One region of the Flavobacterium sp. CFBP9031 genome, then DNA from elsewhere that is predicted to be linked to it. Evidence: riboswitches for the same ligand, from Rfam matches in the RefSeq annotation. Region 1 holds a riboswitch; each other region holds the start of a gene.
What was found. Region 1 has a riboswitch for S-adenosylmethionine ahead of SOM12_RS01960 (TlpA disulfide reductase family protein). Riboswitches for the same ligand answer to the same signal wherever they lie in the genome.
Positions count from the first base shown of each region.

Region 2: it holds a riboswitch for S-adenosylmethionine, as region 1 does, so the genes downstream of both, SOM12_RS10560 (homocysteine S-methyltransferase family protein) here and SOM12_RS01960 (TlpA disulfide reductase family protein) in region 1, are expected to answer to the same signal.
Region 3: it holds a riboswitch for S-adenosylmethionine, as region 1 does, so the genes downstream of both, SOM12_RS10630 (alpha/beta fold hydrolase) here and SOM12_RS01960 (TlpA disulfide reductase family protein) in region 1, are expected to answer to the same signal.

Region 1 covers NZ_JAXCWF010000001.1:438,454-449,489, reverse strand. The annotation lists gene SOM12_RS01970 (PAS domain S-box protein) at 1-927, shown strand, start outside; gene SOM12_RS01965 (response regulator) at 930-1,385, shown strand; SAM riboswitch class I at 1,603-1,703, shown strand; gene SOM12_RS01960 (TlpA disulfide reductase family protein) at 1,941-2,933, shown strand; gene SOM12_RS01955 (aminotransferase class V-fold PLP-dependent enzyme) at 3,018-4,490, shown strand; gene SOM12_RS01950 (helix-turn-helix domain-containing protein) at 4,740-5,117, opposite strand; gene SOM12_RS01945 (NADP-dependent oxidoreductase) at 5,210-6,208, shown strand; gene SOM12_RS01940 (cupin domain-containing protein) at 6,205-6,678, shown strand; gene SOM12_RS01935 (TolC family protein) at 7,008-8,354, shown strand; gene SOM12_RS01930 (HlyD family secretion protein) at 8,366-9,430, shown strand; gene SOM12_RS01925 (MFS transporter) at 9,434-11,002, shown strand.
Region 2 covers NZ_JAXCWF010000005.1:200,022-211,057, forward strand. The annotation lists gene metH (methionine synthase) at 1-2,450, opposite strand, end outside; gene SOM12_RS10550 (hypothetical protein) at 2,678-3,166, opposite strand; gene SOM12_RS10555 (hypothetical protein) at 3,204-3,731, opposite strand; gene SOM12_RS10560 (homocysteine S-methyltransferase family protein) at 3,754-4,758, opposite strand; SAM riboswitch class I at 5,100-5,216, opposite strand; gene SOM12_RS10565 (NAD(P)/FAD-dependent oxidoreductase) at 5,571-6,623, opposite strand; gene SOM12_RS10570 (precorrin-2 dehydrogenase/sirohydrochlorin ferrochelatase family protein) at 6,721-7,302, opposite strand; gene cobA (uroporphyrinogen-III C-methyltransferase) at 7,376-8,149, opposite strand; gene SOM12_RS10580 (HEPN domain-containing protein) at 8,142-10,232, opposite strand; gene SOM12_RS10585 (sulfate adenylyltransferase subunit 1) at 10,317-11,036, opposite strand, start outside.
Region 3 covers NZ_JAXCWF010000005.1:219,919-230,954, reverse strand. The annotation lists gene SOM12_RS10665 (hypothetical protein) at 1-237, shown strand, start outside; gene metK (methionine adenosyltransferase) at 350-1,600, opposite strand; gene SOM12_RS10655 (TonB-dependent receptor plug domain-containing protein) at 2,151-4,997, shown strand; gene SOM12_RS10650 (hypothetical protein) at 5,338-5,514, shown strand; gene SOM12_RS10645 (O-acetylhomoserine aminocarboxypropyltransferase/cysteine synthase family protein) at 5,615-6,919, shown strand; gene SOM12_RS10640 (aspartate kinase) at 7,145-8,233, shown strand; gene SOM12_RS10635 (hypothetical protein) at 8,881-9,081, shown strand; SAM riboswitch class I at 9,272-9,379, shown strand; gene SOM12_RS10630 (alpha/beta fold hydrolase) at 9,457-10,440, shown strand; gene thrA (bifunctional aspartate kinase/homoserine dehydrogenase I) at 10,442-11,036, shown strand, end outside.

The sequences.
Region 1 (11,036 bases):
TACGAAAGTGTCCATGCCGGAGTTCCTTATCAGACGGAATTTCGTTTAAAAAATGCCAATACAGGAGAATACCGATGGTTTTTAAGTAAAGCGCTTCCTATTAGAGATAAAGAAGGCATCATTACCAATTGGTTTGGCACCTGTACAGATATTCACGAACAAAAGTCGATTACTGAAAAACTTGAGATTTTGGTAACAGATCGCACTAAAGAACTGCAAAGATCTAACGACGATTTACAGCAGTTTGCGCATGTTGCTTCGCATGATTTAAAAGAACCGGTTCGAAAGATTAAAACTTTTTTAAGCCGTCTAGAAGATCATATGGCAGGACAGTTTGACGAATCTTCATCAAAATATATTGAACGAATTCATGTCGCGGCAGATCGTATGTTTAATATGATTGATGGTGTTTTAGCGTATTCGAAAATGAATGCCGATTCGCAAAAAACTACAGTAGTCGATTTAAATGAAGTTATTAAAAATATAGAAACTGATCTTGAAATTGCGCTTCAAAATACAAATGGGACCATTTATTTTGAAGAACTTCCTATTATAGAAGGTGCTTCAGTATTGTTGTATCAGCTGTTTTATAATCTTATTAATAATTCTATTAAATTTGCTAAAGAAGATACTCCGCCAGAAATAAGTATTACAGCAACAGAACAAATTGAAGAAGGGAACAGAATTGCGATAATTACAGTAGAAGATAACGGAATTGGTTTTGATCTTGATCAAACAGGACGAATTTTTGAAACCTTTACACGCTTAAATTCTAAGGATCGTTATGAAGGAACGGGGTTAGGGTTATCGCTTTGCAAAAAAATAGCCGAACGTCACGGCGGAAGTATTACAGCCACAGGAATTGCTAATAAAGGAGCCATTTTTATTATAACATTGCCATTTGAGCAAAAAGTAAAAGACATTTAAGTATGCAAGAAAAGATGATTTTATTGGCAGATGACGATCAGGATGATGCAGAAATGTTTTGCGAAGCATTGGCAGAAATAGATGAAAGTATTGTTTGTCATTGTTCAGAAAATGGTAGCGGTGTGCTAAATACGCTGAAAAATCAGGAGAAGATTCCAGAAATTGTTTTTCTAGATTTAAATATGCCAGTTATGAACGGCTGGGAATGTCTGAAGCAATTAAAATCAGAAGAACGATATAGAGATATTCCTGTAATTATGATTTCTACTTCTTCATACATAAATGATATGGATACGGCTGCCAATCTTGGAGCGCTCTGCTATTTTGTGAAACCAAATAATTTTGACGACTTAAAACAGGTCTTGAGATTAATTACTTCAAACCTTGAAAATGGAGTAAAAGAAACTTTTTCAAATCTTGAAAAGAATAAATATTTGCATGTTTTTCTTGCAGAATAAAACGATGTTTTCTTTTCTTGAAAAGCAAAACGTATGAATTTCTTTTATAAAAAAAGGGCTTGCTAAAAAGTGTTTTTTATTTTAAGATGTTGATTTTTAAAATCTTGAATTGTATTGAAAGGTTATTTTAATAAAAAAAAATAAAAAAAATGATTTTAAACTTGACTAATTCGGTAGAATTAATATATATTTGTATCACAGAAAATTTATATAATGATACTTATCCAGAAAGACTGAGGGAATAGGCCCATTGAAGTCTTAGCAACCTGTTGCCGAATAAGGTGCTAAATCCTTCCGCTGTGTGCGGGCAGATAAGAAAGATTTCTCCGTAAATCTGTTTAAGATCATCCAATTAAAATCTTTATTATGAAAGCAGAATCCATTTTGTACACCAGTTATGAACTCTTGAATTCCATTTTTGAAGAAAACAGTTTTGCTTTTTTCTGAAGGCTAAAAGACTAGTTTCTCTCCAATTTCTTTTATAAACAACAATATCGCTAATGACTTTTTCATTGGCCTAAAATTCTTTTGTCTAATCTTAAAACTAAAAATAAAATGAAAAAAATACTATTCGGTTTTGCTTTGCTTTTTGGAGCTTTTCAAACTCAAGCGCAGGAAAATAATTTACAATTAAAAGGGACTGTTGTCGATACCGTAGCACAATATGTTTACCTGCAAAAGTTTCACAATAAAATGTTTACTACAATTGATTCGGTAAAAGTAAAAGATGGAAATTTTAGTTTTAAAACAAAAGTAAAAACACCAGAATTATACGGATTAAGTGTCAATACAGAAAGTTCGCCTTTGTATGTTTTTCTTGAAAAAGACCCGATTACAGTAAAACTGAGTCCGAAGAAATATTATACTGCTTCTGTAGTTGAAGGTTCGGCTTCTCAAGATTTGTTCGAAATCTATAAAAAGAGCAAAGATGTAGAAATCAGTAAATTCATAACCGAACATCCAAAATCTATTGTTTCGGCTTATGTATTGTACAGAAACTGGTCTTATAGATTAACGCCAGAGCAGATTACACAAAATATTGCTTTGCTGGATAAAAGTCTTCAAAATACCACTTACGTGAAAGAATTAAAAGAACTGGCTATTGTTTTAGACGGATTAGCAGTTGGTAAAAAAGCCCCTGATTTTACAGCCAATGATCCTGACGGAAAGCCAGTTCGACTTTATGACAATTTAAAGGGAGGTTATACTCTAGTTGATTTTTGGGCTTCATGGTGCGGGCCATGCCGAAGAGAGAATCCGAATATTGTAGCCGCTTACAAAGAATTTCATGATAAAGGATTCAACATTGTAGGGATTTCTCTAGATAAAAAGAAAGAAAACTGGATTAAAGGAATCCAAGATGATAATTTAACCTGGACACATGTTTCAGATTTACTTTTCTGGAACAGTGCTGTTGCTAAATTATACGGTGTAAGAGCTATTCCAGGAAATTATTTAGTGGATTCTAAAGGAATAATCGTCGCTAAAAATCTGCATGGAGAAGAATTACAAGCTACACTAAAAACGCTTTTAGAAAATAAAATTTAATAAAGAAATACGCAATCTTGTCGTTCCTCGAAATGACAAAAATTGAGAAGGAATACATATTAGTTAATTTAAAATGATAAGGAAATGAATGCGATTGAGCCAACAACAAAACCAACAGAGCCTGAATGTTACTTTTCTAAATTTAGAGAAAATACAGTAGGAATTGACCATACTTTCGAATCGGTTTACGGAGAACAAAATCTGGTTTATGCAGATTGGGTTGCCAGCGGAAGATTATACCATCCGATCGAAGATATAATGCTCAATAAAATTGGTCCAATGATTGCCAATACGCATTCACTTTCAAGTCAGACAGGAAAAACGTCTACTTATGCTTATCAGCATGCGAGAGATATTATTAAAAAATTGGTTAATGCCAATGATTCGGATGTTTTGGTAACAACTGGAAGCGGTATGACGGCAGCTTTATCAAAACTGCAGCGTATTATGGCGCTTCGAACAAAATCGGAAGAAGACAGACCTGTGGTTTTTATTACGCACATGGAACATCATTCTAATCAGGTTTCGTGGTATGAGACCAATGCAGAGGTAATTATTCTTCCGCCTGATGAGAACAATTTAGTCGACCCAAATGTTCTTGCTGAAACGATTAAAAAATATGCAAACAGAAGCTTAAAAATAGGTTCGTTTACGGCTTGTTCGAACGTTACAGGAATTATTACGCCTTATCACGAATTAGCCAAAATCATGCACCAAAACGGCGGACTTTGTTTTGTAGATTTTGCAGCTTCGGCGCCGTATGTCAAAATCGATATGCATCCAAAAGATCCAGAAGAACAATTGGACGCTATTTTCTTTTCTCCGCATAAATTTTTAGGAGGACCTGGAACTTGTGGTATTTTGGTTTTCAATGAAAAATTATACCAATCTGATTTTCCGGATAATCCGGGCGGAGGAAATGTAAAATGGACCAATCCGCTAGGAAAATATTGTTACAGCGATGTAATAGAAGTGAGAGAAGATGGTGGTACGCCTGGATTTCTTCAAGTTATTAGAACAGCATTGGCTTTAGAATTAAAAGAGCAAATGGGCGTGGAGAAAATCAAAGAAAGAGAAAAAGAACTGCTTGATCTTTGTTTTTCAAGACTTCAAAAAATAGAAGGTTTATCGATTTTAGGAGATCTAACTACAGAACGAATTGGCTGTGTTTCTTTTGTTATTGAAGATATTCATTATAATTTGATCGTAAGGCTTTTAAATGACCGTTTCGGAATTCAGGTTCGCGGAGGCTGGTCGTGTGCGAGTACTTATGCGCATTATCTGTTTAATATCAACGAAAAGAAATCGGCTGAAATTACCAATGAATTATTGCAGCGAAATCAAACCAATAAACCAGGTTGGGTGCGTTTGTCACTGCATCCGATTATGAGCAATGAAGAGCTTTTTTATACCTGCGATGCAATTGAAAAAGTAGCTCTGAATTATAAAAAATGGAAAAAAGATTATGAATATAATCCGGTTTCAAATGAATTTGAAAATCCGGAAATTAAAGATACCATCGCAAGAGAAGTAAACGAATGGTTTAAGTTAGTTTAAGTATAGTTAGTTAAGTTCTAAACCTGACAGGTTTTTAAAACCTGTCAGGTTTCCAATGAGATAATATTCCGTAGGAATATCTCGTCGGTAGAAAAAAAATGGTTGTGTTTTACGTTGTGTCCTGTAGGGACACCTGTATAATTGAATTATGTATCTGCGCTCTTAATCAGACGTTCCTACGGAACGTGCAAATGTGCGTTGAAATCTGATTCTACCAACCAGACATTCCTAACGGAATGTTTTTTAGAATTATTTATGCGACTCGATAATCTTCTCTCTATGCGCCAATCCCCAATTGACTAAGGTTTCTGTAACAGGAAGCACGGATTTTCCATATTCGGTAATGGCGTAAACGACAGTTGCAGGTTTGGTATTTTGTTCGGCTCTGGTAATAAGTAAATTGGTTTCCAGTTCTTTGAGTTCTTTGCTGAGCATTTTAGCCGAAATACCATCAATTTCACGTTGCATTTTTTTAAAATGAATCACCTGATGCGTTCTATTGGTTAAAAACCTTAGAATCATCAATTTCCATTTACCGCCCAAAACATCAAGACTGTCACGCATTGCCATAAGTTCTTCAGAACAATTGGCCTCGCGAAGTACTCCGTTATCGTTAATTTTTGCCATACTAGTTTCTCTTTGGTAACCGGTTACCTTGGGTTAACCCATAACAAAAATAAGGCATTACGGCGATACTTTTGTAAACTAAAATGATAAAAATGAAAGCAATTGTATTACAGGAAAACCGTGAATTTAAACTGGAAACAGTGGTAATTCCACAACCAGAATCGCATCAGATTCAGGTAAAAATTATGGCTTCAGGATTTAATCCGATTGATTATCAAATGACCGAAAACGGTTCTGAAAGGAAGCTGATACATTCGCCAATTTTAGGAAGAGAATTTTCTGGAATTATAACAGCAATTGGTGATGAGGTAACGGAGCTTAAAATTGGAGACGCTGTTTTCTGCGGCTCTGGAAGTATGGGATCAAACGGTACTTATGCCGAATATATTTGTGTCCCAGCAGGAATTGCAGTAAAGAAACCACAGAATATTTCTTTTGAAGAAGCGGCAGGAATTCCATCAGCTGGACTCACGGCTTTGCAATCTTTTAAGCGAATGAACGCTTCTTTAACCGATTCGATATTAATTACGGGCGGTGCTGGTGGAGTAGGGAATGTTTTTATGAAACTGCTTATTGCTAAAGGTTTTACCAATTTTGTGGTTACAGCTGGAAACGAAGAAAGTATCGCTTCTTTGATAAATCTTGGCGTTAAACAAGAACAAATCATTAATTATCGAAAAGAAGAAATTTACGAAGCCGCTTTTTCTTTAAACGGAAATAAAAAATTTGATATCGCCGTTGATTTAGTTGGAAATCATGTTGCAGAAATTGCTGCAAAACTTTTAAAAATAAACGGAAAGTATATTGATGTCACAAATTTTTCTACCCCAGAATCGCGTGGAATTCTCTTTTCGAGAGGTGCTACAATTCATAATATTTCAAATTATGCGTATGGAGTTGAAAAACAATACGATTACTATAAAAACGGATTAACAGAGTTGAGTGATTTATTAGAAAATGAAATAATTACACCGCCAAATATTAATGTAATTGGAGGGTTGAGCCAAGAAACAGTAGATAAAGCACTTACTATTTTGAGAGAAAACAAAACCAGTGGCAGAAAATTAATAATGCAGATTAATCAAGAATGAGAACAATACCAAGAAGAATCGTAACAGGTTTACGAGACGGAAAATCGATTATAGAACAAGATGAAATCGTTTCGAATGTGTCGGAACATTTTCCAGGATTAATCATTTCAGATATCTGGTCGACAGATACGACGCCAGCAAGATTTGAGGAGAAAATTATTGAAAATACCGCTTTTCCAAATACGCCTAAAAACGGAAGTTATTTTCGTTATGTCCAGATTCCGCCCGACAAAGATTTAGGAATTGTTGCTCTCGAAGGAGAGCCACATCCGTTAATGCATCAGACTGATACTTTAGATTACATTATCATTATTTCGGGTGAAATTTATTTGATTGTAGACGAAGAAGAGACTTTACTGCAAGCTGGAGATATTGTAATTCAGCGCGGAACCAATCACGCTTGGAGCAATCGATCGGATTCGCCTTGTATTCAATTGGCGATCTTATTGGATGCCACAAAAGCAAAATAATGTAAATTACACGCCGATAACTACATTTTGATTTATTTGTAAAATTGCAATGATCTCATTTGATTGTTGCAATTTTTTTTTGGTTTAAAATAGGCATAGAAACCTTTGAAGTTGTTCCATTTTATAAAATGAAACAATTTTGAGTGTTTATACTATAAAGTATTGAATAAGAATTGTTTAAATTTATACGAAAATCATAATGTTGGAATAGCAGAATCCAAATTAACCATCGTAATTTTTCCGCCTAGCTAAAATTTAATTCTCTCGAAAGTTCTGCTAATGTTGATTGCAAATTTCCCAAAAGTGCAAAATTAAATCAATATCATCTCATGAGCTATTGGCGGTTTAAAGTTTTTCGTTTAAAGCATTTAGCTCTTTTTTTATTGAGCTGCAGCCTCAATGTAAGTTTTGCGCAGCAGGATACGATCAGTCTGGCGTCTGCTAAAAAAATAAGATTGGATGAAGCCATTTTATTGGGCATTAAAAACAACCGGCAATTAAAATTGGCCAATGCAGATTTGGCTATTGCAAATGAAAATGTCAGTCAGGCCAAAATTGCCAAAGCGCCAAGAATAAGTTTAAACGGTGGATACAATTATATTGGTGATCCTAAAATCTATGAAGGATTTTATGCCAGAAATGTTACCGTAGATTATTACGATCATCAAGGTTTTGCCAATATTGTTTCTTCACTCCCAATTTACGCTGGAAATGCCATAAACACTAGAATTAATCAGCAGGAATTAATCAGTGAAATGCAGGAATCTGCTGTAAAAATGACAGAAGCCGATGTCAAGAATGCGATTACAGAACAATATTTTACACTTGAGAAATTATATCGTCAGATTGAGGTTACCAAACAGAATATTATTAATACCGATATTCGAATAAATCAGCTAAAATCACGTGTAAAAAATGGTCAGAACCTTACGAGTGATCTCTTGAGAACCGAGTTGCAGCAATCTAATTTTAAGGTTTCGGTTTTTAGAAGCACCAATACGATTGAGCTGATTAGCAATTATCTGGATATTTTAATCGGTTTTCCAACCAATACGATTCTGAAGCCAGAAGTAACGGAAAGCATGATTCCGACAGAAAATATGAACCTGCAGCAAAGTTTGGAAGAAGCTTTTCTGAACAGGGAAGAGATGAAACGGGCAGATATAAGAATCAAGTTGTCTGAATCGTCACTAAGTCTCACCAAAAGCGGATTTAAGCCAAGCTTAAATGCAAATGTTATTCTGAATACCGAATATCCAGCGCAGTGGCCCAATTATGTAAACATTCTCAATTATTGGGCGGCGGGACTTTCTTTGAATTGGGATATTTCGAGTTTCTATAATCTGAAACATCGCATTAGCGGCGATAAACTGGAAATCGATAAAAGTAATATAGCCCTAGAAGTTACCAAAGACCAGATTACGACCGAAGTTAAAAATGCTTATGTGAGATATGCAGAAAGCAAAGAAAATATCAAAACCTACAAAAAAGATGTGGAGTTGTCGATGAGCAATTATAAAATTGTAAAAAGCCGTTACGACAACGATTTTGCTTTAATCAGCGAGATTGTTGATGCAGAATTACAGCTGAACAACTCTCGAATTTCACTTGTAAACGCCAATTTAGATTTAATCATTCAATATTACTCACTTCAATATGCAATGGGTAAACTTTAATACATCTTGTTATGAGCGAAACAGATACACAAAACGGAGCAGTTCAGAAAAATGAAAAAAGAAGAAACACAATTCTAACGGTATTGTCATTTGTTTTTTTGATTGCGGGCGGATTGTGGATTTTAAGTTTATTCTTTGATTTTAGTTCTTATGAAACCACCAATAATGCTCAGGTTGAAGCTTACATCAATAATGTTGTGGCAAGAGCGACTGGACATATAAAAGAAATACGATTTGAAGCCAATCAGAAGGTGCAGAAAGGAGATACATTGGTTGTTTTAGACGATTCCGAATATATCATTAAGGTCAAACAAGCAGAAGCGGATCTGGCTATAGCCGAAGGAAATCTGCATTCGCTACAGCAGAATATAACGACTTCTATTTCTAATCAGGCTTCGGGAAAAGAGAAATTGGCTGGGGATTTGGCGAGTTTAGACAAAGCGCAAAAAGATTATCAGCGTTTCAAAAATATGTACGCCGATTCGGCCGTAACGCTGAATCAGTACGATCAGGTTATTTCTAAATTAAAATCAGAAGAAGCTTATGTCAAGGCAGGAAAAAAAGGTTTGGATGCCAGCAGTTCTATTACCAAACAAAGTTCGATTAATCTTGAAGCAGCCACAGCCACAGTTGCCAGAAAGAAAGCAGATCTTGATGCGGCAAAACTTCAGTTATCATATACTATTATTACCGCTCCTACGAGTGGTTTTGTTGGCGAACGAAATTTGTCTATTGGAGAATTAATCAATGCCAATCAAACCATTGCGACAATTGTACTGAATGAAAAATTATGGATTTCGGCCAATTTTAAAGAAACTCAAATCGAAAAAATAAAACAGGGACAAGAAGTAACCATTACAATTGATGCCTTGGATGGAAAAGAGTTTAAAGGAAAAGTAGCTGGATTTTCTCCTGCTACGGGAGCTAAATTCTCAATGGTAGAACCTGATAATTCGACTGGAAATTTTGTCAAAATCACCCAACGAATCCCAGTTAAAATTGAATTTGAAACTCCCACAAAAGAGCTTCAGGAAGTTAGACCCGGAATGAATGTAACAGTTGATGTAAAAAAATAAGAGATGTTTGCAGGAAAAAAAGGAAGCGTTTTTACACTGACAGGATTGTATATCCTGACGATTCCTTTTTTTAACGGACTCAATGTTACGACTTATGATAATTCGCAGATATTAGGACATTTTGGATCTTCTACGACTGCTTTTAGTTATACGGTTTACGTTCCGATTTTTGTCATGCTGGCTTTTCTGCCTTTAGGTTTGAAATTAGGAAAACAAATCAAGGTTAGAACCATGATTTTATCGGTTTCATTTTTATCGTTAATCTTCAATACCGCTTCATTGTTTGCACCAACAATTGCTTGGTTTGTTGTATGTCGTTCTCTTTTGGCAATGGTTTCAGTCATTGGAATATTTGCTTCGATGGTGCCTATTTTATTAAAATACAATCCCGCTTTAAATATGGCTTTGCTGTACGGCATTTTTCAGTTTATACAAAAAGGAAGCCAGCATTTGTATCAATATTTAGGAGCGCATTTTGTAAGTTTTCATAATTGGACGTTTGGAATTTATTTCCTGAATGTCAATTTTTTGATTTGCATTCTTTTGGCTTGGTATTTTTACAAAGCCGATGTGGCACCCATGAAAACCAAATTCCAATTTGATTGGCGAGGTTGGATCATCCTGATTTTGTTTTTTGCAATTATTCTTTTTTTATGTGCCGAAGGGCAGACCCGAAATTGGTTTAGTGATCCAAAAATAACGCTGGCTTTTGCAGTTTTATTTATTGTGGCAGGAATCTATCTGCTTCACGTTCGTTTTACCACTGAACCTTTAATTAATCTAGACGTTTACAAGTTTAAAAACGTTATTCCAGGTGCGTTTTTAATGTTTTATATCGGAATAATAAACGGAACTGGAAGTGTCGTAACAGGCTATATGACCAATATTCTAGGCTTTGATTCTGTTTTGGGAGCAGTAACACATCTTTCACTTTTGATTGGGTTGTGCATTTCGATTCCGCTTTCGACTTATCTTTTATACAAACGCATTTATCTGGCTACGATTTGGGTAATTGGTTTTGCCTGCTACGGAATGTATCATATTATACTTTTTTTCAGATTCTATCCCGGAATCGATGCATCGGATTTTTATCTGCCCTTAATTTTTAAAGGATTTGGAATGGGGTTTCTTTTCCCTGTTTCGCTATTATACATTTCAGAAGGAATTCCTCCTTTTTTAAGCACATCGCGCATGATGACTGGAATCATCGCTCAGGCTGTTTTTGCCTCTTTACTTGGAGGCGCTGTTCTCGGGACTTTTATTTCGAATATGAATGTACAGCATAAAACAGGTTTAAGTCAGCAGTTGAGTCCGCTAAATAAACAAGCCGAACAACAGTTGGAAAACTCAAAAAGGCAATTTTTATTTATGGGATTATCAGATGCTGAAGCGCAGAAAAAAGCCGAGAAAAGTCTTTCGAATCAAACCTCTCAAACTTCTATGTTATTGGCATACAAAGATATTTATCTGGTAATGTCGGCAGTTTGTTTTCTGCCCATTTTTATTATTCTGCTTTTCAAACTTTGGCGAAGACCAATTGGAAGGGTAGAAGTAGAGCCGATACCGATTTGAGGGTGGAGAGGAAAGAAGCAAGCAAGAGTAAAGA
Region 2 (11,036 bases), on a different contig from region 1:
GTTGGTTTTTCCAAGTGATCAGGGCAAGCTGGATAACCCGGAGCCGGACGAATTCCTTTATAACTTTCTTTAATTAATTCTTCATTCGTTAAGGATTCCTCTGAATCATAACCCCAAAAATCTTTACGAACTCTCTCGTGAAGATATTCGGCGAAAGCCTCAGCAAAACGATCGGCAAGCGCTTTCACCATAATCGAATTGTAATCGTCCAAATTCTTTTCGTATTCCGCAGCCCATTCATCTACGCCAAAACCTGTTGTTACGCAGAAAGCTCCCATATAATCTTCAATTCCGCTTTCTTTTGGCAGAATAAAATCGGCTAAAGCAATGTTTGGAGCACCTTTTGTTTTTTGCGACTGCTGACGTAGTGTTAAGAATTTCTCTAAAACTTTTCCGTTTTCATCACGCAATTCAATATCGTCATCACCAACTTGATTCGCAGGGAAAATTCCGTAAATACCTTTCGCTTTTAGTTTTTTCTCTTCTAAAATTACTTTAAGCATCGCCTGAGCATCTTTAAAAACAGATGTTGCTTGCTCGCCCACAACCTCATCGGTTAAAATCGCTGGATACTTTCCGTACAATTCCCAAGTCTGGAAAAACGGTGTCCAGTCAATATACGGAACCAAAACATCCAGTTCAATTTCGATGGTTTGTGCGCCAATTACTTTTGGTTTAGTCGGTGTGTACTCCGACCAATCCAATGGTAATTTATTTTTACGGGCATCTTCAATCGTCAAGAAATTTTTATCTCTCGAACGATTTAAGAACGTTTCTCTAAACGAATCGTATTCTGCACGAATATCTGCCGCATATATTTTTCGGTTATGATCTAGCAGATTTCCTGCAACGGTAACGGCTCTCGAAGCATCGTTTACATGAATTACAGTTTCTCTATATTGAGGCGCAATTTTCACAGCCGTATGTGCACGCGAAGTGGTTGCTCCACCAATCATAATCGGGATTTTAATATTTTGTTTGTCTAATTCTTTGGCTAAATATACCATTTCGTCAAGCGAAGGAGTGATCAATCCGCTTAATCCAATAATATCTACTTCGTGTTCAATCGCCGCTGCAATGATTTTTTCTGGAGGAACCATAACGCCAAGATCTACAATCTCATAATTGTTACAAGCCAATACAACCGAAACTATGTTTTTTCCAATATCGTGAACGTCACCTTTTACGGTTGCCATTAGGATTTTTCCGTTTCCTTGTTTATCTCCCGCTTGTTTGCTTGCTTCGATAAAAGGCAATAAATAAGCCACCGCTTTTTTCATTACACGAGCCGATTTAACTACCTGAGGCAGGAACATTTTTCCGCTTCCGAATAAATCTCCAACGACATTCATTCCCGTCATCAAATTGATTTCGATAACTTCAATTGGTTTTGTTGCGGCCAAACGAGCTTCTTCTACATCTTCTTCAATAAAAGCATCGATTCCTTTTACCAACGAATGCGTAATACGATCCTGAACAGATCCTAAACGCCATTCCTGAATGGCTTTTTCATCGCTTTTTACTTCGCCTTTTACATTTTCTGCAAAATCCAGAAGTCTTTCAGTAGCATCGTCACGTCTATCTAAAATTACGTCTTCAACGTGTTCTAATAAGTCTTTCGGAATATCATCATAAATCGTAAGCATCTCTGGATTCACGATTCCCATCGTCATTCCTTCTTTAATTGCGTGATACAAAAACACCGAGTGCATCGCTTCACGAACAACATCATTCCCTCTAAACGAGAACGAAACGTTACTCACTCCACCACTGATATGTGCATGAGGCAAATTCTCACGAACCCATTTTGTTCCTCTAAAAAAGTCAAGAGCATTCAGGCGGTGTTCTTCCATTCCTGTTGCAACGGGGAAAATGTTCAAATCGAAAATAATATCCTGCGGAGGGAATCCTACTTTGTTCACTAAAATATCATACGAACGTTGGCAAATCTCCACTCTACGATCGTAATTATCCGCCTGACCAACTTCGTCAAAAGCCATAACAATAGCAGCTGCTCCGTAACGTTTGATTAATTTGGCGTGGTGAATAAAGGCTTCTTCTCCTTCTTTTAATGAAATCGAGTTTACAACGCTTTTTCCTTGTACTACTTTAAGACCTGCTTCAATGATTTCCCATTTCGAACTGTCAATCATAATTGGCACTCTCGAAATATCTGGTTCTGCAGCAATTAAATTCAAAAATTTAGTCATTGCATTAACCCCATCAAGCATTCCTTCATCCATATTAATATCGATGATTTGTGCTCCTCCTTCTACCTGCTGTCTTGCAATATCAAGCGCCTCGTCATATTTCTCTTCCTTGATTAATCTTAGGAATTTTCTTGAACCTGTTACGTTTGTACGCTCGCCAACATTCACGAAAACACTTTCGGGCGTAATAATCAACGGTTCTAATCCTGATAATACAAGGTCTCTTCTTTTTTCTGTCATTTCTTTTTAAGTTACTAAGATCCTGAGATTCTAAGATTCTAAGGTTCTAAGTTTTTTATTCTATATTTTTAGGTTTCTAAACCTATAATCTTTTTAATATTTTGGGCGTGCCCCTCCGGGTCGGGCTATCCGTTACAAGTCCTCGCACTTCCTTCGTCAGGCTGTGGGCTTTTCACTTCTATCCCTCACGCAGATTCGGTTTCAAAATGAACTCTATTTTTCTTCAATTATTTAAAATGAATATCCGATTTATCTATTCCTCTTACTTCTTGTTTTTTATACAAGACATTCCAAATCTCAGTATATAAATCTAAAAAAGGTTTCGCTTTTTTTTCATTTAAAGTATTTGTCCATCCATTATTATAACTCACCCATTTTTTTTCTCCATTTACATTAGCAACTATTACTCTTGTAAAGCTTGGATCCTTAATTACTATTTCGCCTCTTGGTTCAAATTTCATTGGCATTTTCAAAAAATTACTTCTCTGAATCAATGAATATATTTTTTCTTTTTCCTTTTCTGTTAATTCAATTTTTGTAACTCTTTCTCCTTCTGAATATTTTCGAGAAAAAGTACTGTTTTGAGAATTATAAGCATCACATCTACCATCGTTAATTACAAAATAAAAATCAGATGGCTTCTCTCTTTTCTTACTTCCGAAACCAAACAAACCAAAAAGTACAAATACTGATACTATTATTCGTAAATACTTCATTCAATAATTTCTTTATTTAATTATTTAAAATTATTATCTATAAAGAAATTTCGTTTAGTGATCGAAGTAACTCTTTTATATTATTTTTTGCCGAAACTTCATTAGCTAATCGTAATCGTTTTACCCCTATAAGAGCATCTGACATTTTAGCACTACCTGATTGTTGTATATTCTTACTAAACTTTAATTCATTTTTGTAATACAATTTATATTCTATTGCAGTCTTGACTGTAAAAGTCGCACCAAAAAAAGGCTGATCAACAGAAACTAAATTAATTTCAAGAACCCAATCCTCATCATTTGTAATCGAATCTATTTTCGAAAATACTTCCGATTCAATAACAGATTTTTTAAATGCTTCTCCAAAATTTTCATTAGAAATCTTAGATGTCCATAAAGGATTTGTTTTTTTTCCGCCTGTAACAGACTTAATGAAAATTTTATCTCCAATTTTCTTTTCGGCTTTATAATCTTTAACTGTCATTCCTTCGATGCTTGCTGACGAAGCACATTGCGTAAGTAAAGTTGAAAGAAAAACTAATAAAACCAGATATTTAAATTTCATATTTAATATTTCAAAAATTAGACTATACAGTTACTGGCGCCACTCTCGGCTTATAATCCTTCGCAACCTCAGCCATTAATCGGATATGATCTGGAGTTGTTCCGCAACAACCACCAATAATATTAATCAAATTATCATCTAAATATTCTTTAATGAAAGCCTGAGTTTGTTCTGGCGTTTCATCGTATTGTCCGAATGCGTTTGGCAATCCTGCGTTTGGATGTGCCGAAACATTAAAACTTGTATTATGTGCTAATGTTTTTAAGTATGGTTTCAACAAATCGGCTCCAAGAGCGCAATTGAATCCTACACTTAATAACGGAATATGCGAAACTGAAATCAAAAACGCTTCTACAGTTTGTCCAGAAAGTGTTCTTCCAGATGCATCTGTAATTGTTCCCGAAACCATGATTGGAATATCGATGTTGCGTTCTTCTTTTACTTCTTCAATTGCAAAAAGTGCTGCTTTTGCATTTAGTGTATCGAAAATCGTTTCTACTAAAAGTAAATCGCATCCACCATCCATTAAAGCTTCTGCTTGTTGTTTGTAAGCAATTCGTAAATCGTCAAAAGTGACGGCTCTGTATCCTGGATCGTTTACATCTGGCGACATACTTGCTGTACGGTTTGTCGGCCCAATTGAACCCGCTACGAAACGTGGTTTTTCTGGATTTTTTGCGGTAAACTCATCGGCTACTTGTCTTGCGATTTTTGCCGATTCATAGTTTAACTCGTAAACCAAATCTTCCATATGATAATCGGCCATACCGATTGTCGTTCCAGAGAAAGTATTGGTTTCTACAATGTCAGCACCTGCTTCATAATAAGCGGCATGAACATCGCGGATCGCTTGGGGTTGTGTTAGGGATAGTAAATCGTTGTTTCCTTTTAACGGATGTGGAAAATCTTTGAAACGCTCTCCTCTAAAATCTTCTTCTGAGAAATTATAGCGCTGCAACATTGTTCCCATTGCTCCATCTAGGATTAGGATATTTTTTTTTATTGCTTCTTGAATTGTTATTGCCATGGCTTCTTTTTTTAGCTTCTGAGATACTAAGGTTCTAAGATGCTAAGTTTTTTTATTATGATTGTGAAGTTTAAACCTAACAGGTTTTAAAAACCTGTTAGGTTTGCTTCGGATATTTTTTTGTTCACATTAATTCCAAAAGTGCACTATTGCTGGCTCATTAGCCCCGATTGAAGTGGAAATCCTTTTGATTTTTTTCTTTAAAAAAGCAAAAGATTGCAACGAAAAGCGGGAACTGTTGACTGCAAAAATGCGCCAATGATTCGCTCCTGATACAGGATCTGTTTCAGTAAATATTATATGTTATCGAGAAAAGTTTTGAGAAATACGAGTATGTATTTGTGTTATCTATCTTTAATACTGGAAAATGTCGTATAAAGTAGAATTTAGCACCTTCTTTATGATAAAGGGTTGCTAAGGTTTCATCGGGTCTATCCCTCCGCCTTTCGTGATAACTGACAATAATTTTAAGAACAGTGCAAAGGTATGAAATAGGCTTTCTATTTGCAAATGTTTTTTTTCTAAGGTTCTGAGGGACTTAGGCGCTAAGGTTCTAAGGTTTTATCTTTTACGTGATTTAGCTTCGAAGGAGTATAATACTTATAGAAAAACAATATGTAGAACACAAAAGCTCCAGCGAAGCGACATAATATTTCGCTCCGCTGGAGCTCTTACATAAACGTAATTATTTCTTTTCTATAAATATGTCATCCCTCTGGGATTAATTAAAAAAGCCCAAACTTTAAAAGTTTGGGCTTTAAGATATTTAAAAAATCTAGCGCCTTAATCCCTTAGAACCTTAGCACCTTCGATTAAACAATCGCCTTCACAACCGCTTTTGGAGCTTCTTTACGAGTTCCGTCGAAACCGTCTACACCAGAAACTGTTGTATATTTCAATACGTATTTTTTACCTGGATTGATGATTCCGTATGCAGCCTGGCACATTAAAGTTGCTTCGTGGAAACCACAAAGGATCAACTTTAATTTTCCTGGGTATGTATTTACGTCTCCAATAGCAAAGATTCCCGGAATGTTTGTTTGGTAATCTAATGCATTGTTTACTTTAATGGCATTTTTCTCGATTTCTAATCCCCAGTCTCCAATTGGACCTAATTTTGGTGTTAATCCAAAAAGTGGAATGAAATAATCGCATTCGATTTTACGGTGTGCGCCGTTTTCTTCAATATCTAGTGACTCAACGTGTTCAGCACCATTGATTCCGATAACTTCTGCTGGAGTTACTAATTTGATTTTTCCAGCTGATTTTAATTCCTGTACTTTTTCTACAGAATCTAAAGCTCCTCTAAATTCGTTTCTTCTGTGAATCAAAGTTACTTCTGAAGCTACATTTGCTAAGAAGATACTCCAGTCTAATGCTGAATCTCCTCCTCCTGCAATAACAACTCTTTTATCTCTGAATTTCTCAGGATTTTTAATGAAGTATTTTACTCCTTTATCTTCATAAAACTCGATATCTTCGATAAGTGGTTTACGAGGCTCAAAACTTCCTAAACCTCCAGCGATTGCAATAACTGGGGCGTGGAATTTAGTTCCTTTATTTGACGTTACAATGAAAGTTCCGTCTTCTTGCTTTTCAACTGTTTCAGCACGTTCTCCTAAAGTAAAACCTGGTTCAAATTGTTTGATTTGCTCCATTAATCCGTCAACTAAATCTCCTGCTAATACTTCTGGAAATCCAGGAATATCATAAATTGGCTTTTTTGGATATAACTCTGATAGCTGTCCTCCTGGTTGTGGAAGAGCATCTAAAATGTGGCATTTTAATTTTAACAATCCTGCCTCGAATACGGCAAATAAACCTGTTGGGCCTGCTCCAATTATAAGTATATCTGTTTTAATCATTATGTTGTTGTTTATAATCATTCTTAATAACGCAAAGAAACGAATAAATCCTTGTACTTTCAATGATTTTTATCATTAATTTCTTTCCGAAACTTTTTTACTCTTTATTTTTCAATGAATCGGTTATCTCATTCATTCGTTTAACCTTTTCTTCAAAATTGCCTTTTAAGGTTTTTCGATATTCGTTCAGATTCTCAACCATTTGGTTGATATCCTCAGGAATTACTTCTTCAAAAAACTCCCGAAGCCTTTTGGCTGTTGTTGGTGATTTTCCGTTGGTTGAAATGGCAATTTTTACATTTCCTTTTGTTACGATTCCGCCCAAATAATAATCACATAAATCTGGTGTATCGGCTATATTGCAAATCAAATAACGTTTTCTCGCTAAATCGTAAACCTTTTTATTTACTTTCAAATCGTCTGTACAGGCAATTACCATGTGACGCTTTTTGAGCATTTTCTTTTTAAACTTCGATTCCGTTAATTTAATCGAAGGATGTTTTTCGGCCAGAACTTTTATTTCTAAATGAAATTCTTTTGCCACTACCTCAACATTTGCGTTCGGACTTGATTTTAGCAAGAAAGAAAGCTTTTCCAGACCTACATTTCCTCCACCTACAATTAGTACATTTAAATTGTGAAGCTTTAGAAATATTGGATATAATTCGTTTTGTTCCATTTTAATTTAATTTCATCTAAACAAAATTAGATGATTTACCAACGAATTGTTCCTAACGGAACATATAATTATTTTAATGAATGGTTTCCTTTGATAGAAATTCTTCGTAAAATCCTTTTAGTTTATTGCTTTCGCGGACAACTTCTCCTAAAACAATAATGGCTGGTGAACCTAATTCTTTTTCTTTTACAACTTCCAAAATTGAATCAACTGTTCCTACACCCACTTTTTCTTCTGTTGTTGTTCCGTTTTGGATGATCGCAACTGGTAAATTTCCTTTATCTTCTTTTTGAAACAAATCGATTATTTGAGGCAATTTGTGCATTCCCATCAAGATTACAACTGTTGCTGATGATTGCGCCGCTAAAGCCACGTCTGAAGATAATTTTCTATCAGATGTTGTTCCGGTAATCGCCCAAAAGCTTTCTGAAACTCCTCTTTTTGTAATCGAAATTCCTTGACTTGCAGGAACAGCGACTACAGATGAAATTCCTGGAACTACGATTGTTTCTATTCCGAAACTTTCCGCAAATTCCACTTCTTCGCCACCTCTTCCAAAAATAAACGAATCTCCGCCTTTTAATCGAACTACGTTTCCGTAAGTCAAAGCATTATCTACAATCAATTGATTGATTTGATCTTGCGTGTAAACATGATTTCCGATTCTTTTTCCAACAAAAATTCGGATGGCACTTTTAGGCGCGTAATCCAGAATTTCTTCGTTGGCCAAAGCGTCGTATAAAACCACATTAGCTTCAGCCAATGCTTTTACAGCTTTTAGCGTAAGTAAATCGGGATCGCCCGGACCTGCACCGACTAAAGTTATTTTAGGTTTTATATTATGCATTTGCTAATTCCTGTGCTCTGAAAGTTTCGATTTTATCAAAGAAAACTGTTGCTTGTGCAATGTAATCTTTAGCGAAAGCTTCAGATGGTTCATTTTTATTGATTTGGTAAACCAAGTCTTTAAAAGTTGAATTCAATTCTATTTTACTAGTTTCGATAAAAACAGTATCAAACAAGTCTACAATTCCTGCATGATGATTTGTTTTTTGGTTTTCTGACAATAACAAAGCTTTTGCTCCATTTACAAATCCTGCATAAGCATGATAGATTGCATCTGACCATTTTTTCTCGTCGAAAGATTCTTGAGCCAAAATCAATTTCTCTTTCGCTTCAAACAATAATGTCGCTACTAAATCAATCACTACCCCAGCACATTCTCCAACTCCAACTGCTTTTACGTAATTGTCTGCGTTACCCCAATCTACAAAATCAGCTTCTGTTAAATTGGTTACGTCTGCGAAAGGTTTTAAGATTTCGTAGAAATATTTTTCTCCTTTCAGATCGTAATAGTTTAGGAATTTTTCTCCGTTTGCATTGGCATCAAAATCATTTAAGATCGTACGCAAAGCATCTGGCCCTCTACGGCTTGGAATTTTGATTACTTTATCGGCAAAACGTCCTGCTCCGTTTCCTAATCTTCCTCCGCCTAATAAAACCTGTAACGCTGGAGCAACCAGTTTTCCTGAGTTAATAGACATTCCTTGGAATCCGATTGCAGACATGTTGTGCTGTCCGCAAGCATTCATACAACCAGAAATTTTAATTTCGATTTCACGATTGTTTAAATACTGAGGATATTCGGCAGTTAAAACTCTTTCTAATTCTTCTGCAATACCGGTACTACTTGCAATCCCCAAGTTGCAAGTATCAGTACCCGGACATGCCGTAATATCTCCAACTGAATTATATCCTAATTGAACAAAATCCAACTTGGCTAATTCTTGGTAAAAGAATGGTAAATTCTCTTCTTTTACGTGACGTATTACAATATTTTGACGCAATGAAAAACGCAATTCATTTGCTCCGTAATTCTTAATTAAATTGGCTAATAATCTTGCTTTATCGGTATAAAAATCACCTAATAAGACTTTGATTCCGATAGCATAATAACCGTCTTGTTTCTGCTTAATTACATTCGATTTTTTCCATGCTTCATATGCTTCTGTATCTTCGATTGTAACTTGCGGAACTTCTAAAACTGGTTCTGGAATTGGACCGTCAAAAGCGGTTGTATCAATTTCGTATGTTTCAAAAGCGATGGCTTTTTTCTCTTTTTCAACCAAATCAAGAAAAGCATCTTTCCCCATTTCTTTGATTAAGAATTTCATACGCGCTTTCATTCTTTTTGCACGTTCTCCGTATCTGTCGAAAATACGGATGATTCCTTCTGCTGTTGGGATGATTTCGTTTACTGGAACAAACTCCGAAAGTAATTCAGCATGTGCTGGCTGAGATCCTAAACCTCCTCCAAACATGATTTTAAATCCACGTTGTCCGTCCTTAATTTTCGGAATAAATCCTAAATCGTGCAAGTAACTCAAAGCAGTATCTTCGTCTGAAGAAGAGAACGAAATTTTAAATTTACGTCCCATTTCCTGACAAATTGGATTTCTTAACAGATATTGAAAAAGTCCGTGTGCATAAGGCGAAACATCAAATGGTTCGTTTACGTCAACTCCAGCCAATTCGCTTCCTGTAATATTTCTCACTGTGTTTCCACAAGCTTCACGAAGTGTGATATCGTCTTTAGCCAAATCTGCCCAAAGTTCTGGTGTTCTGTCTAAACTCACGTAGTGAATCTGAATATCCTGACGTGTTGTAATATGCAAACGTCCTGTAGAATATTCATCAGAAACCTGCGTGATACGCACTAATTGCTCGCTGGTCACTTTACCATAAGGCAATTTGATACGAATCATCTGAACGCCTTCCTGACGCTGACCATAAATTCCACGCGCTAAACGAAGACTACGAAAACGCTCATCATCAATTTTTCCTCCACGGAATAAGTGAATCTTTTTTTCTAATTCGATAATCTCCTTCTGAACTACCGGATTTTCTATTTCTGTTCTAAAACTTTCCATTTCTCTTTTGAGTTTTTGGTTGTCGGTTGCTGGTTGTTGGTTGTTGGCTCTAAAAACCATCAACTATCAACTAAAAACCATCAACTATCTAATGAATCCTACTCCTGCTGTTGTGTTAGTTGCTGTATCAATTAAGATGAAAGCTCCGTTTGATTTGTTTTCGTTGTACGAATCAAAATATAACGGTTTGCTTAATTTGATCGTTACTTCTCCAATTTCGTTAATAGCTAATTGAGAAGCTTCTGTTGTTCCTGAGTAATCTGTTGCAATCGTATTTTTGATGCTTTCTACTTTTGCTAACACTCTGTTTGTATTGTGTTGTACCAAATATTTAGTTCCTGGAACCAGTTTTTTACTGTCCATCCAGCAAACTGTCGTAGTAATATCTTTTTCAATTTTTGGAAGCTCGCTTGATTTTACAATCATGTCACCCCTTGTTACATTGATATCATTTTCTAATTCGATTGTAATTGAAGAACCTGCAACGGCTTCATCAAATGTTTTATCGAAAAAGTGAATTTTAGATACTTTTGATTCTGTTAAAGAAGGAAGAACCGTTACGGCATCTCCAACTTTAATTGAGTTTCCGTATAATTTTCCTGCGTAACCTCTAAAATCGTGGTATTCTTCAGTTTTTGGACGAATCACTGTTTGAACCGGAAAACGTGCTTTACCTGCTTCAAAAACATCAGAAGCATGTAATCCTTCTAAATGTTCCAATACTGTTTGTCCGTCATACCAAGGCATATTTTCTGATTTATCAACCACGTTTCCACCGTTGATTGCACTTAAAGGAATGTAACT
Region 3 (11,036 bases), on a different contig from region 1:
CAAAATTCAAACTTTATTAAAGATGCTATTAAATGGTCTGAATATAGTTTGGTGATCTCTAAAAACAATCCGTATTACTTAGACACTTTAGCGCAATTGTATTATAAAGACGGACAAAAAGACAAAGCTATCGAAACGCAAGTTTTAGCAGTAAAATTTATGACTAGTGATATGGATGAAGAAACTGCGAATCAAATGAAAGAAGTTTTAACTAAAATGAGCAACGGAACGTATTAATAAAGAATTATCAGTATATAAAATAAAAGCCGATTTCTAGAATTAGAAATCGGCTTTTTTATGTTTAGTAATCTATAATGTCTAACAATCTAAGTTAGTCTATAGATCTGAATTACAATCCGAATGCAGCTTTTACTTGGTCAACAAAATCAAGTTTTTCCCATGTAAACAACTCAACAGTAACCGTTTTTTCATTTCCACCTGGAGCAGAGAAAGTTTTAGTAACCGTTTCTGGTTTACGTCCCATGTGTCCGTAAGCAGCAGTTTCGCTATAAATAGGGTTTCTTAATTTTAAACGTTGCTCGATAAAGTAAGGACGCATATCGAAGATAGCTTCTACTTTTTTAGCGATTTCACCGTTAGTTAAGTTTACTTTAGAAGTTCCGTAAGTTTCAATGAAAATTCCCATTGGTTCAGCAACTCCAATTGCATAAGAAACCTGAACTAAGATTTCGTCAGCAACACCAGCAGCAACTAAGTTTTTAGCGATATGACGAGTTGCATAAGCAGCACTTCTATCAACTTTACTTGGATCTTTTCCAGAGAACGCACCACCACCGTGAGCACCTTTTCCACCGTAAGTATCAACAATGATTTTTCTTCCTGTTAAACCAGTATCTCCGTGAGGTCCTCCAATAACGAATTTTCCTGTTGGGTTAATATGGTAGTTAATTTTATCGTTAAATAAGTGAGCGTGCTCTGGGTTTTTAGCGATAATTCTTGGAATCAAAATTTCGATAATGTCTTTTTTGATTTTAGCCAACATTGTAGCTTCTTCATCAAAATCATCGTGTTGAGTTGAAATTACAATCGCATCAATACGAGTTGGTTTGTTATCGTCGCTATATTCTAAAGTTACTTGAGATTTAGCATCTGGACGTAAATACGTGATTTCTTTGTTTTCACGTCTTAAAATAGCTAACTCTTGTAATAATTTATGAGATAAATCTAATGCCAATGGCATGAAGTTTTCAGTTTCGTTTGTAGCGTAACCAAACATCATTCCTTGGTCACCTGCACCTTGCTCTTCTGGCTTAGCTCTGTCAACACCTTGGTTAATATCTGCAGATTGCTCATGAATAGCTGAAAGAATTCCACAAGAATTCGCTTCAAACATATACTCACTTTTAGTATATCCAATTTTACGGATTACTTCGCGAGCGATTTGCTGAACATCAAGATAAGTATTCGACTTTACTTCACCTGCTAAAATAACCTGACCTGTAGTAACTAAAGTTTCACATGCTACTTTAGAATCAGCATCAAATGCCAAAAAGTTATCGATTAATGCATCCGAAATTTGATCTGCAACTTTGTCTGGATGCCCTTCACTAACAGATTCTGACGTAAATAAATAAGCCATAATAATGTAATAATAAAATATTAGTTTTTAAAAATTTAAGCAGGGAAAGTAATTGCTAAAAAGGGCTAAAGGAGAGTTCCTGCTTTAGCATTTTTTACTACTGAAATGAATCTTTCAGCATTCATAACGAAATCATTTCATTATGAAGAGGTTGCAATCAGTTCAAATTTTTCCTCTGTTTCGGGTGCAAAGGTATGAAACCATTTTGATTTGCAAATTAAAGTTCAACTTTTTTTATTTTTTCTAGCAGAAATTTAACAATAACATACTATTTTGATAGGGTAATGGAAAATAATTTGTTTTTTGTTTGGTCGATTAAAAAATAGTTTGCAACTTTGCCCCGTTAAAACAAAAGAAACAAATGAAATTTACAGTTTGCAATATGATGTCTTGTAAGATGCCGGAGTTATCCGCAGAGACGCTATTGTAATTATTTTTCAATAAAATATAAATAGAACCTCTGCCGAACCGCAGAGGTTTTTTTTATGCCAAAAATAAACCTGTAAGATTTTTTTAAGCCAAAAACAATAATTAATCAGTAAAAAAAGAAATGAAGAAAAATGTACTAATCGTTTTAGGTCTTGTGACTTTTTCAGGACTTTATGCTCAGGACAATAAAAAAGAGCAGGATAGTTTAAAAAACAACGAACTGTCTGAAGTTACTATTATTGGATCAAGAAGTAAAAACAGAGTTAAAACAGATGTGCCGGTTCCGGTTGATGTTTTTAACGTATCAGAAATAACAAAAGGGGCACCGCAAACGAGTGTAACTCAAATTTTAAATTATGTTGCGCCGTCGTTTACGAGTAACCCAACATCTACAGCAGATGCAACAGACCACGTTGATCCTGCACAATTAAGAGGATTAGGACCAGATCAGGTTTTAATTTTAGTAAACGGAAAAAGAAGACATACAAGTGCTTTAGTAAACATAAACGGATCGCCAGGAAGAGGATCTGTAGGAACAGACTTAAATGCAATTCCGTCTTTTGCCATAGAAAGAATAGAGGTTTTAAGAGATGGAGCTGCCGCACAATATGGTTCTGATGCGATTGCGGGAGTCATTAATATTGTTCTAAAGAAAAACGCTAATTATTTGACAGGAGGAATTCAGTATGGAGCCAATTTGTCTTCGGGATCAAATAATTTTGAAGGAGGAGCAGACGGTCAAACTGCCCAAATCGATTTAAACTACGGAACTTCATTGGGTAAACCGGGAAGTTTCTTAAATGTTACAGGAACTGCGGTGACGAGACAAGCAACTAGTAGAGCAGGAATAAGAAGTAATGGAATTTTCAATGCTTACAATGCCGTTGAAAATAGAGCGGCGCAAAATGGAGTAGAAATCAACTCTTTGTTTAGCAATATTAATACAACTGCAAACTCGGCTCAGATTTTGTCTTCTTTAAAACAATATGCGCCGCAAGTAGGTTATTTTACAACAGCACAACAAAATGCTATTGCATCTGCAACAACAATTGCGCAAATGCAGACGGCTTTAAATTTTGACGTAACTAATAATGAATTGGCTTACAGAGGTCAGCAAAGAAGTGATTATAATATGAGTGTTGGGCAGTCAGAATTGGCTGCAGGACAATTGTATTTTAATGCTAAATATCCTTTGAGCGAAACCACTTCTTTATATTCTTTTGGAGGGGTTTCTTATAGAGGAGGTAAATCGTATGCGTTCAATAGATTGCCAAATGGTTCTGGTACTTTCACGCAAGTGTATCAAAACGGATTCTTGCCAGAAATTGAATCAAAGATTTTAGACGCTTCAGCAGCAGTTGGTGTAAATACACAATTATTTGGGTTTGATACCGATTTAAGCACCAACTTAGGAACAAACTCTTTTAACTATGATGTGAATAATTCTATCAATGCGACTTTAGGAACCAATTCTCCTTTTAGTTTTGATGCCGGAAAAGTTTCGTTTTTACAGAGCACTACCAATTTGGACTTTAGTAAAAAACTGGATGTGCTTTCTGGGCTAAACGTTGCTTTTGGAGGTGAATTCAGATATGAGAACTACCAAATTAAAGCAGGAGAAGAAGCTTCTTACGGATTATATGATGTAAACGGAAATTTAGTTTCAGGAATTCTGCCAAGCAATTCACCATTAATTGTAACTGACTTCTTCGGAAACAAACGTGGAGCAGGAGCGCAAGGATTTTCAGGATTTCAGCCTTCTGATGCTAAAGAAAAAGACAGAAAAAGTGGTGCCGCTTATGTTGATTTAGAATTGAATGCCACTGAAAAATGGCTTATAAATGGAGCTGCGCGTTATGAAAACTATTCAGATTTTGGAAATACAGTTACATTCAAACTAGCTTCTCTTTTAAAATTAAATGATAATATCAATTGGAGAATTTCTGGACAAACGGGTTTTAGAGCGCCTTCTTTGCAGCAAAGATATTTTGAGTCAAGCTCTACTCAGTTTATCAACGGCTCTCCATACCAAGTGGGTTATTTTACCAACGATTCACAAGCAGCAAAAAGTATTGGAATTGAAAGTTTAAAACCAGAAAAATCAAAAAGCATCAGTACAGGATTTACATTCAAAATTCCTGAAGCTAACATAACCATTGCAACTGATGCTTATTTTACAAGAATCAACGACAGAATTGTACTGTCTGGACAATATTCTAGACCTACAGATGCACAAATCGGTGCTGCAACTTCGCCAGAACAGGCAGAGGCGTTGACTTTGTTTCAGCAAGCATTTGATTTGAAGGGTGTAGAAAGAGCTTCTTTCTGGACAAACGGAATCGATTCTGAAACAAAAGGAATTGATTTGGTAATTTCTCAGAAATACGATGTAATTCAAGATTTTGTCATTAAAAATGATTTTGCATTTAGTTTCAACGAAACCAAAAGAGTAGGAGATCTGCATATTCCGCAATCAATAGTTAATGCAGGAGGAGAACCTTACATTTATTCTTTCTTCCCAGAATCAAGCCGAGTGTATTTGGAAGAAGCAATTCCGAAAGTAAAAGCCAACTTAATGACAACATTCAGCATTAAAAAACTAGATATTTATTTAAGAAATAGCTATTTCGGAAAAGTTACAGATCCAGGAGCAACAGATGTTAATTTAGACGGATTTTCTTCTGTGTACGAACATCCAGAATACAGCGCAAAATTGGTGACCGATTTGTCTTTAGGATATCAGATCAACGAGCATTTAAGAGCTACAATTGGAGTGAATAATATAGGAGATGTTTATCCGGACAGAAATAATCCTGCAACTCCTGCCTTTACAAATACAACTCCAACTTTGTCGCCAGCGCCAAGTACAGATTTGACAAATGCGAATCAGTTTGCTTATTCAAGAGCAGTTTCTCAATTCGGATTAAACGGAAGATTTGGTTTTGCCCGCTTAAGCTTTAAATTTTAATTAAAATAGGCTCTTTCAGGCCTTTATTTAAAAGGCTTGAAAGAGATTTTAAAAAAAAAAAAGTATAAAATTTCAATTTTAATTTGGTCGTTAAAAAAATACTTATTACATTTACTCTATCGAATTAGTCGAATTTAAAAAATAGTCAAATTCAAATTTTAAATCAAAATGAAAACAATAGCAAAAAGAAATATGATGTGTTGTGAGATGATGCAAATGTGCATCCCAATTTGCTGTTGCCAAAAGTGAAAGAGACAATCTTTGTTATAGTTAAACTATAAGCCCTTTTGGTCGCCATCCGAAAGGGCTTTTTTATTTCCAAAATTTTAAATTTTAAATCATGAATACACTAGATATAAATATAATCGCATTTCAATACTTATTAAGAAATAATAATTCGGAAGAAGCATCAACTGAAACTCCAAAATATGATCCTGCACAGCAGATAAAAACGCAAAAATCATTACTATTTCATCTATATGATCTTGAAGAAGAAGCTGAAGATATTTTGGCTTAAATCAATTTCAGATTCAATAGCAATTTCAATTGCAATATCAATATCAATTACATATAACAATATATAAACGTATTAAAAATACCTAAAAAACTAAGAAATCATGAGTACACAAAAATTCGCAACAAACGCATTACATGCAGGTCACGACGTTACTAAAAATTCAGGAACAAGAGCCGTGCCTATTTACCAGACATCTTCATATGTATTTAATAACGCGGATCATGCTGCCAATTTATTTGGTCTTGCCGAAGCTGGATTTATCTACACTAGATTAAATAATCCGACAAATGATATTTTAGAACAACGTCTGGCAGCTCTTGAAGGCGGAATTGGAGCTGTCGTAACTGCTTCTGGAGCATCTGCAATTTCAACAACTTTATTGACACTCTTAAAAGCGGGAGATCATATTGTTGCTTCAAATAGTTTATACGGAGGAACTTACAATCTATTAAAAGTTACCTTGCCAAGATTAGGAATTACTACCACATTTGTAGATCCTTCAAAACCTGAAAATTTTACCAAAGCAGCAAAAGAAAATACAAGAGCTTTCTTTGTGGAGTCTCTTGGAAATCCAAAATTAGATGTATTAGACTTAAAAGCAATTTCGGCAGAAGCCAAAGCATTCAAAGTGCCATTTATAGTAGATAATACAGTTGCGACACCTTATTTGTTGAATCCAATTAAATATGGTGCCGATATTGTAATTCATTCCTTAACTAAATATATCGCAGGAAACGGAACTTCATTAGGAGGCGTTATCATTGATTCTGGAAACTTTGATTGGGCAAACGGAAAATTTCCTGAATTTACCGAACCATCTGCAGGATACCACGGATTAGTATATCATGAAGCTTTAGGAAATGCAGCTTTTATTGCAAAAGCTCGAATTGAAGGTTTGCGTGATTTTGGTGCTGCTTTAAGTCCATTTAATGCTTTTCAGATTATTCAGGGATTAGAAACACTTCCCATTCGAATTAAGAAACATAGTGAAAATGCTTTGGCTCTAGCCGAATGGTTAGAAAAACAAGATGAGGTGGTTTGGGTAAATTATCCAGGTTTAAAATCGAGTAAATATAATGATCTGGCCAAAGAATATCTGCCAGAAGGACAAAGCGGTATTATCACTTTCGGATTAAAAGGAGGTTTTGATGCTGCTAAAAAAGTGGTTGATGATACTAAATTATTCTCTCTGCTAGCCAATATTGGCGATACAAAATCGCTGATTATTCACCCGGCAAGTACTACGCACCAGCAATTAACAGATGAAGAACAAATAGAAACAGGAGTTTCTAAGGATTTGATTCGTCTGTCTGTGGGAATTGAAGATATCGAAGATTTAATTGCTGATTTGCAAACTGTTTTTGAGAGCGTTTCGCTTTCTCAATTCAGCATCAATAAAAATTAGGTTTTTTTGTTTTTTGTTTGAAAAATTGCCTTTAGCGAGTGGTTTTGCTAAAGGTAATTTTTTATGAAAAGCATCTTTATAAAATTTAAACCCTATAAGGAATATAAGTGCATTTTGTAGAGACGCACCGTAGAGACACACTGCAGTGCGTCTACCTTGATAAACGTTGGAATATTAAATGAACTTACATTTCTTATATGGTTTCAAAAATTAAAAATAGAAATTATGTCAAAGCTTAAAATAAACATTATCCTTTTTGGAATTGGAAATATCGGAAGTACTTTGATTAATCAGATTGTCGAAAGTCAGGAGTTTTTTCTTGAAAGCAAAAATGTCGATTTTCATTTTCCCATAATAACCAATTCGACGGTTGCTTTTTTTGAGAAAGAAGGTGTTGGTTATGCTTGGGAAACCAATTTTAGACAATTGGCAGTTCCTTTTAAAGTAGAAGATATTGTCGAATTTGCACAAGAAAACGAATTTGAAAACTTGATTGCTGTAGATGCAACAGCCAGTGATGAATTGGTAAAGCATTACAATACGCTAATCAAAAACGGATTCAATATTGTAGCGGTAAACAAAAAAGCCAATACGCTCCCAATTGACTTATATAAAGAACTACGATCAGATCTTAAAAAGCATGGCAAAGAGTTTCTGTATGAAACCTCTGTTGAAACTGGGATTCCCGTTTTGCAAACCTTAAGAGATTTGTACTATTCGGGCGAAAAAATCACAAAAATCCGAGGTGTTTTCTCTGATAATCTAAGTTATGTTTTTAATCGATTTTCATCAGAAGAAGTTTCGTTTTCATCTGTTTTAAAAGATGCGAGTCTTTTAGGATTAATGAAGTCAAACTTTAAAGAAGATCTGTCGGGAAATGATACTGCAAGAAAACTTTTGATCTTGGCCAGAGAAATAGGAAAAGATTTTGAGCTTTCAGACATTAAAATCAAGCCATTTATAACCGAAGAGCATTTGGAGAAAAACGGAGTGCTAAACAAAGACGCTCTCGATAAATCTTTTAAAATCACCAAAATTACTCAAGCAGAAAATCATGTATTGAGATATGTGGGTGAATTTGATGTTGAAAAAGGCATTTTGGAAGTTAAGTTGATTTCGGAACCAGTAGATTCTCCAATCGGACAATTGAAAGGTTCTGATGCCATTTTTGAATTTTTTACTAAATCTTATGCCGATATTCCGATCGTAATTCAAAGTGCTCCGCCGTGCAAACAAGCGATTTCTAGAGGAATTATAACCGATATTCTGAAAATTGCGGAGCGAATTAGGAGCAAAGAAGCTGTTTGGCTTTAATTTTTTAGTTAAAAAAAAGAAAAAAGAGAAAAAAGTTCTTTGATAAATTGATTTGTCAAATGGAGTCATGAAGAAAAAATTAGCTTTTTTGTAAGTTTTTTACCTTTGTTATTTCGTTTTCGTTTTTGTAAGATGTTTTTTGTCGTTAAAAAACACATTTTCAACGAATTTTGTAATTAAATTCTTGAATTTTATTTGTGTAATAAAAAAAATATTTGCATATTTGTTATACCCAAAAACTACTAGAAATCAAATGAACTTAAAAGTCAACAAAATGTTTTGTGCCATTTCGGTTAAGACCGAGGCTGGGGTGTCTATTGCTTAAAAAAATTGTAAGAATACAATAACAATATAGTAAGAGCCTCCGATAGAAATATTAGGAGGCTTTTTAATTTAACAGAAATGCAAAATTTAAAAATACAATATAAATCACAGATGAATAAATCCTTACAGATGAACAAGATGTTTACTGTCGCGCTTATTTGCGCATACGTCTGTTGATACTAAAAGTATACATGAGTGTAAAAACTTAAACCCTTTTGGTATCTAAAAATCCAAAAGGGTTTTTTTATTCGGTAAAACGAATTAACAAAAAGATAAACGAGAAATAAAGATTATAAAACACAACTTAACTAAAACTTAATATCATGAGCAAATTGAACTACTTCGCAGAAAAAATTTCTAAATTTAAAAATAGAAGAACAAAAAATAGTAATCCGCCGCCAACAAACGAATTGGCTCACCCAAGATTCGGAATCACAGAGGAAGATAAAAGCGCTGCAAAAAAAGCACCAAACTCTTTATTGTTTTTGATGTATTCAAAAGAAAATGAAACGCTTTTTATCTAAACGGAAAAGCATCATAAACTAGGTGAAAACCTGCTTAATTTTACTGGGCATTTTTGTTCGGTAAATTTTTGCGTATAATAGTTTTTGCTAAAGTATGTCACAGAAATTTAACAAACACTTTTAGATAAAATTTGTTTGTTAGCGAAATTAGTAGTTAATTTGCACTCGTTAAGTTCAAACACGTATTGAAATGTTATAAAGAAAGGACGAGGGATTAGACCCGATGAAGCCTTAGCAACCCTTCGGTAAAACGAAGAAGGTGCTACATTCTACCACGCCAAACGTGGAAAGATAACAACAAGATTTTTTCTAGTTAAACCTAGTTTTTCTTTCTAATATTTCCATATACAAATCAATAATACAACAGATTTGAAATTGGAAAATATACCAAATCCCATTATAATTCAAGATTTCATCACAGAAAGTGGTGCAACTTATCATTCTATACCATTAAGTTTTACGCTGGCAGGGCAACCTTTGCACAGCGCGCCTATTGTTTTGGTTAATCATGCTTTAACTGGAAATTCGCAAGTTACTGGTGAAAATGGCTGGTGGAATGACTTAATTGGCGAAGGTAAAACTATTGATAGTGCTGTTTATACCATTCTCGCTTTCGATATTCCAGGAAACGGAAGCAATTCTTTTTTAATTGACAACTATTTAGATTTTACGGCTAGAGACATTGCCAAAATCTTTATCGAAGGTGTAAAAACTCTAAATATCGAAAAGCTTTTTGCAGTTATTGGAGGTTCTGTTGGAGGTGGAATTGCTTGGGAAATTTTAGCTTTATCGCCAAATATTACAGAAAACCTTATTCCGATTGCGAGTGATTGGAAATCTACTGATTGGCTTATTGCAAATTGCTTTTTACAAGAGCAAATTCTCAATAATTCTTCGAAACCAATTGAAGACGCCAGAATACATGCAATGCTTTGTTACCGTTCGCCAGAATCTTTCAAAGAAAAATTTCAGCGTACGATCAACCAAGATCTTTTGATTTTTAATATTGAAAGCTGGCTTGCACATCACGGGAAAAAATTGCAGAAAAGATTCCAATTGTCTTCTTATAAATTAATGAATCAGTTGCTTAAAACAATTGATATTACTAGAAATAGTGAAAGTTTTGAAAACTTATTGTCTAAAACAAAAGCTTCAATTCATATTGTCGGAATCAATTCGGATTTGTTTTTTACAGCTAAGGAGAATGTAGAAACCTACGAGGAATTGAAGAAATTTAAAGATAATGTTTTCTATAGCGAAATTGATTCGGTTCACGGACATGACGCTTTTTTAATCGAGTACAAACAATTAGATCATTTACTTGCCGATATTTTTAAGGCAGAAACAATAAAGAAATAAAATGAAAGTATTAAAATTTGGAGGTAAATCGTTAGCAAACGGAGAAGGACTTAACAAAGTTGTTTCAATCATTTCTGATAAAGTAAGTCAAGGTGAAAAAATTGCCGTTGTGGTTTCTGCACGCGGAAATGCTACAGACGAATTAGAGTTTATTTTGAGCATTGCTGCTAAAAACGGCAGTTACAAGGAATTATTAGAGAATTTTAAAAAATATCAAATATCAGATTATCCGAATGTTGATTTATCGGAAGAATTTAATGTATTAGACAAACTTTTTGAAGGAGTAAGTTTAATTGGAGATTACAGCAAAAAAATCAAAGACCAGATTTTATCTAAAGGCGAATTGCTTTCGGCTAAATTATTGACAGCAATTTTATTGGAAAAAGGAATTCCTGCCAATTTTGTAGATACAAGAGATTTGTTGAAAACAGATTCTAAATTTGGCGATGCTCAGCCTTTAGAACAGCTTTCAAAGAAAAACGTAGTCAATTATTTTAAAGAACATAACGGCGAAACGGTTAATATAGTTACAGGCTTCATTGGCTCAAACAACAACAACGACACAACTACTTTAGGTAGAAATGGCAGTAACTATA